2 linked regions of the Robiginitalea biformata HTCC2501 genome follow. The protein of the gene in region 2 interacts with the protein of the main gene of each other region in a pairwise test. Links are inferred from orthologs where the notes say so. Each region holds a gene or a part of one and is shown on either strand. Other genes may lie near its edges.

Evidence for each region.
Region 1: the proteins of ftsA (region 2) and RB2501_RS05510 interact in binary tests that used the Escherichia coli proteins (3 or more experiments, as listed by UniProt). The link is inferred for Robiginitalea biformata HTCC2501 from one-to-one orthologs.

Annotation. Positions count from the first base shown.
Region 1 is NC_013222.1:1,245,837-1,248,680, forward strand. What follows is about bases 76-2,844. They hold RB2501_RS05510 (rod shape-determining protein), read right to left. Parts: upstream 2,090-2,844; coding sequence 1,061-2,089; downstream 76-1,060. Other genes in these bases: RB2501_RS05500 (hypothetical protein), read right to left, coding at 76-212; mreC (rod shape-determining protein MreC), read right to left, coding at 202-1,020; purH (bifunctional phosphoribosylaminoimidazolecarboxamide formyltransferase/IMP cyclohydrolase), read right to left, coding at 2,148-2,844. Outside these bases: more of RB2501_RS05500, read right to left, coding at 1-75. UniProt on the Escherichia coli protein: Forms membrane-associated dynamic filaments that are essential for cell shape determination. Acts by regulating cell wall synthesis and cell elongation, and thus cell shape.
Region 2 is NC_013222.1:3,433,183-3,436,171, forward strand. Bases 76-2,989 are described here. They hold ftsA (cell division protein FtsA), read right to left. Parts: upstream 2,242-2,989; coding sequence 910-2,241; downstream 76-909. Other genes in these bases: ftsZ (cell division protein FtsZ), read right to left, coding at 76-844; RB2501_RS15220 (cell division protein FtsQ/DivIB), read right to left, coding at 2,248-2,892; RB2501_RS15225 (UDP-N-acetylmuramate--L-alanine ligase), read right to left, coding at 2,957-2,989. Outside these bases: more of ftsZ, read right to left, coding at 1-75. UniProt on the Escherichia coli protein: Essential cell division protein that assists in the assembly of the Z ring. May serve as the principal membrane anchor for the Z ring.

The DNA.
Region 1 (2,844 bases), 2.2 Mb from region 2 along the record:
ATGGTGTCCGAGAACAGGTCTACCGCAAAGCCCAGCAGGAAGGCGGCCAGTACGAGCGTGGTGCGGTTTTCCCGGACGGGGTACCAGTAGAGGAACAGGACATAGACCATCGGATTGACATACCCGAAGAGGTTCATGCGGTTAAAGACCAGTACCTGGACCAGGACCAGCGCAATGAATCGGATACCGGTAAGCAGGTAGTTATAAGTCATTGGCCACGTCGGATTCCAGTTGGAGGATTTCATCCCGATCCCGGTTGCGGATCAGGTAGACTTGTTTCAGGTTGGTCATGTCGTTGAACAGCCGGACGTCAATCTGGTAAAAGCTCTGCGATTCGGTCAGGGAGAATGCCTCGATGGTGCCGATCGGGATGTTTTCCGGGAAGATACTCGACATGGCCCCGGTGACAATCGTATCCCCTTCGCGAAGCGGCACCAAACGGGGGATGTCCTCGAGTTGCACGAGTTGGTAATCCCGGCCGTCCCAGGTCAGCGAGCCAAAGTAATCCGTCCCGGCGATCTTGGCGTTGATATTCGATTTGGCGTTGAGGATACTCTGCACCGAGGCGTAGTTCCTGCTGGCTTTTTCCACAATCCCGAGGATGCCCCGGGAGGTGATCACCCCCATGTCCTGGGAGACGCTGTCCGAGCGCCCCTTGTCGATGGTGATGTAGTTGTTCGCCTCGGAATAGCTGTTTTTGATGATGGAGGCAGTCATCACCTGATAGTGTAATTCGGCAGTATCCAATTCCATGGAATCCCGGGTTTCGGAATTGAACAACAGCATGCGCAACCTGCGGTTCTCCTCCAGGAGCTTGTCGTTCTCCTGCTCCAGCCCAAAGTAATCCGTCACGGAGTTGGAGGCATTGTAAACCGACCCGGTGAGCCAGTTGGCCGAGTTGAAGTATCGGGAACGGTGCAGGGCGTTGTTTTGAACGGTTAGCAAAAGGGCTACAGCCAGCAGGAACAGGTAAAGCAGGGAGGATCGGTTCCGGAGGATGAAATTGATTATCCGCTGCATGCTGCTTTATTGAACTGCCGGGGCCCGGCCCCGGCCCGTTTTATTTGATGAGGATGCTCTTGTAGCGCTCCAGGTTTTTCAGGGCGATCCCGGTGCCCCGGACCACGGCGCGGAGCGGGTCCTCAGCAATGTAGACCGGCAGGTCCGTTTTCTGGGAAAGCCGCCGGTCGAGCCCGCGGAGCATCGAACCGCCACCTGCCAGGTAGATCCCGGTGTTGTAGATATCCGCCGCCAGCTCGGGCGGGGTTTGCGACAGGGTTTCCATCACGGCGTCTTCCACACGCAGGATCGACTTGTCGAGCGCCTTGGCGATTTCCCGGTAGGAAATCGACACCTGTTTGGGTTTCCCGGTCAGCAGGTCGCGGCCCTGTACGGACATCTCGTCCGGGGGCGACTGCAGGTCTTCCGTAGCCGACCCGATTTGGATTTTAATGTTCTCGGCCGTGCTCTCCCCCACATAGAGGTTGTGCTGCGTCCGCATGTAATAGATAATGTCGTTGGTAAAGACGTCCCCGGCAATTTTAACCGATTTGTCGCAGACGATCCCCCCGAGGGCAATCACGGCAATTTCGGTGGTCCCCCCTCCGATGTCGACGATCATGTTCCCCTTGGGCTGCATGATATCCAGTCCGATCCCGATGGCAGCCGCCATGGGCTCATGGATCAGGTAGACCTCCTTGCCGTTGACCCGCTCGGCGGATTCTTTGACGGCGCGCATCTCCACTTCGGTAATCCCCGACGGGATACAGATAACCATGCGCAGGGCAGGCGGGAACCATTTCTTCTTCAGGGCCGGGATGTTCTTGATGAACATATTGATCATCTTCTCCGAGGCGTCAAAATCGGCGATAACCCCGTCCTTGAGCGGCCGGATGGTCTTGATGTTCTCATGGGTTTTCCCCTGCATCATGTTCGCCTCTCGGCCCACTGCGATGATTTTCCCGGAAATCCGGTCCCGGGCCACGATGGAGGGGCTGTCCACCACCACCTTGTCGTCGTGTATGATCAGGGTGTTGGCGGTACCGAGGTCAATGGCTATTTCCTCGGTCAAGAAATCAAAAAAACCCATTGGCTAGCTGTTTGGTTTCCCGTCGAACGGGCAAATTTTATCGATAAAAGTAGTAAAATTAATGCTTAAAATGACGCGTGCCGGTCATTACCATCGCAATTCCATTTTCGTTGCAATAATCGATACTCAACTGGTCCTTGATTGAGCCCCCCGGCTGGATCACGGCAGTTACCCCGGCCTTCCCGGCAATTTCCACACAATCCGGGAACGGGAAGAAGGCATCGCTGGCCATCACGGCCCCCTGGAGGTCAAAGCCAAAGCTGCCAGCCTTGTGGATGGCCTGGTTCAGGGCGTCCACGCGGGAAGTCTGGCCGGTTCCGCTGGCGCAGAGTTGCCGGTTTTTTGCCAGGACAATTGTATTGGACTTCGTATGCTTGCAGATGCGGGATGCAAAAAGCAAATCGTCCAGCTCGGAGGAGGTGGGGCGTTTCCCGGTTACGTAGTCCAGGTCTTCGGCCTGGTCGGTTTTGGAATCTTTCTCCTGGTAGAGGATGCCGTTCAGGCAGGTGCGGACCTGGCCTTCAGGCAGCGGCAGGGGTTTCTGAACCAGGAGGATCCGGTTTTTCTTCCCTTTCAGGATGGCCAGGGCATCCGCATCAAACGCGGGGGCGATGACCACTTCGCAGAAGAGTTCGTGGACCTGGGTGGCCGTGTCGGCATCCATCGGGCGGTTGCAGATGAGGATGCCCCCGAAGGCGGATACGGGGTCGCCTGCCAGGGCATCCCGGTAGGCATCGCTGAGCGTGTCCCGGGTG
Region 2 (2,989 bases):
CGATCTCGTCGATGGTGATTTCCTGGGAGCCGGAAACGATCAGGAGCAACACGTTCTTGGCGCCGGTAATCTTGTTGTCGTTCAGCAGGGGCGAATCCAGGGCCTTCATGATGGCTTCCTGGGCCCGCGCTGAACCGGTGGCCGCCGCAGACCCCATGATGGCGGTGCCGCTGTTGGAGAGTACCGTTTTGGCATCCCGCAGGTCGATGTTCTGGGTGTAGTGGTGGGTAATCACCTCGGCAATGCCGCGGGCCGCCGTGGAGAGCACCTCGTCGGCTTTGGAGAAGCCCGCCTTAAAGCCCAGGTTCCCGTAGACCTCCCGCAATTTGTTGTTATTGATAACAATCAGGGAGTCCACGTTGTTTCGCAACCGTTCGATACCCCGCTGGGCCTGTTCGCAGCGCATTTTCCCCTCAAAGAGGAACGGGATGGTAACAATCCCCACCGTGAGGATGTCCATCTCCTTGGCCTGCTTGGCGATGATAGGCGCAGCCCCGGTTCCCGTACCGCCCCCCATTCCGGCGGTAATGAAAACCATCTTGGTGGTCTGCTGGAGCATCTGTTTGATCTCTTCCATACTCTCCAGGGCCGCCTGCTCCCCTACTTCCGGATTCGCCCCGGCTCCGAGGCCCTCGGTAAGGGAAACACCCAACTGGATTTTGTTGGGGACCGCGCTGTTCTGCAGCGCCTGCGCGTCTGTGTTGCATATTACAAAATCGACCCCGTTGATCCCCGCCTGGAACATGTGGTTGATGGCATTGCTGCCACCACCGCCAACGCCGATAACCTTGATCACGTTGCTTTGGTTCTTTGGCAGGTCGAAGGTGATATTGTCCATTTCCATGTTGTTGCTCTTTTATTGATTTATGAATGGGTATGTGGTTGTTCTTTCAATTGCGGCTTAGCCGGCTATTCGGCGTTATCCAGAAATTCCTTGAGCCGGTCTGTCCATTTATCGAATACCGAGCGTCGCGGTTTGTCCACCTCCCCGGACTTCCCGGATGCCGGAGCCCCTTCCAGGACCATCTCCTTTTCGCTCTCCTGTGCTTCCGAGGTACCGTCCTTGCGGGTATGGCGGTGTTTGTTCTCTACAGCGTTCATCAGCAGGCCCACCGCCGTGGCATAGGTAGGGCTGGCAATCTCCGTGTCGGAATCCCCGGCCAGGTGTTCGTTCGGATAGCCGATACGCGTGTCCATCCCGGTGATGTATTCCACGAGTTGCTTCAGGTGCTTGAGCTGGCTGCCGCCTCCGGTCAGCACAATCCCTGCAATCAGTTTCTTTTTCTGGTCCTCGTGCCCGTAATTCTTAATTTCCAGGTACACCTGTTCGATAATTTCAACGACCCGGGCGTGGATGATCTTCGAGAGGTTCTTCAGGGTGATCTCCTTGGGTTCCCGCCCCCGCAAGCCGGGGATGGATACGATTTCATTGTCTTTGTTTTCACCCGGCCAGGCCGAACCGAATTTGATTTTGAGCAATTCCGCCTGCTTCTCGATGATGGAACAGCCTTCTTTGATATCCTCGGTGATCACGTTCCCCCCAAACGGGATGACGGCCGTATGCCGGATGATGCCGTCCTTGAAGATGGCCAGGTCTGTGGTGCCGCCCCCGATGTCGATCAGGGCCACACCCGCTTCCTTTTCCTCCTGGCTCAGGACTGCATTGGCCGACGCCAGGGGCTCCAGGGTGATGTTTTCCAGGTCGAGCCCTGCGCTCTTGATACAGCGCCCGATGTTTTTGATGGAGGAAATCTGCCCGACCACTACATGGAAATTCGCTTCCAGCCTGCCGCCGTACATCCCGATCGGCTGCTTGATCTCCGCCTGTCCGTCTACCTTGTACTCCTGGGGCAAAACGTGGATAATTTCCTCCCCCGGGAGCATGACCAGTTTGTAGACCTGGTTGACGAGCTTCTCCAGGTCTTCCTCCCCGATCACCTCTTCGGAATTCGCCCGGGTAATGTAGTCGCTGTGCTGCAGGGAACGAATGTGCTGCCCGGCAATCCCGACCGTCACTGCCCCGATCTTCAGGCCGGAATCCGATTGGGCTTCCTCAACGGCCTGCTGGATGGATTGGATGGTTTGGGTGATGTTGTTTACCACACCCCGGTGCACCCCGAGGCTTTTGGACCTGCCGATACCCAGCACTTCGATTTTACCATACTCGTTTTCCTTACCGATAATGGCGACGATCTTGGTGGTTCCAATGTCCAGTCCTACTGAATACTTCGCTTCTTCCATGCGCTTTCAGATTTTAGTGCACACCACCTGGTTGTCGAATTCCAGGCTGACTACCTCGTAGTGTGCCAGTGTTTTATCTTGAGAGGCCTTTGCGTAAAAGGCCTTGAAATTGTCAAACTTTGATTTCAGGTCCGTAACGTCTCCGAGGCGGACCACAAAATTGTCCAGGCGGAACCTGAGGCGGTAATCCGTCTCATCTTCGATATGGATCCCGATGATATTCTTGCTGAGGAACGGGTCCTCGTTGATGAATTTCAGGATCTCATACGCGTCTTCCAGGCTCTTGCCCGTAATCTTACCCGTAATGATGGGGACACGCGCGGAATGGTTGGGTGATAGCGGCATTTTTCTGCCTTCGTCGTCCAGATAAAACTGGGTATCACCCGCCACGCGTCCGATTGGATGCCGCTGGGTTATTTTCGTGATAAGCTGGCCGTCTACAGTAAGATAAACCTGGGCATTATTCACCATTTCATGAGTCCGGAGGACCGATTCCACAGTATCCAAAACTATCGCATCTTTGGGTGTATTCCGGAGGCTGCCGAATTTTTGTATTAACAATTTATTAACCGTACTTTCCGTCAGATACAGGTTGTCGGCACCTTCAAACCGAACGGTAACTCCCGAGATATCCCGTCGGTTACTGCGCACTTCTGAAAATGCGTAAAGACCTGTTATACAGATCAATAACCCTGTCAGCTTCAATGTATTCCACTTAACTTGCACAACTCAACGCTTCTTTAATCGG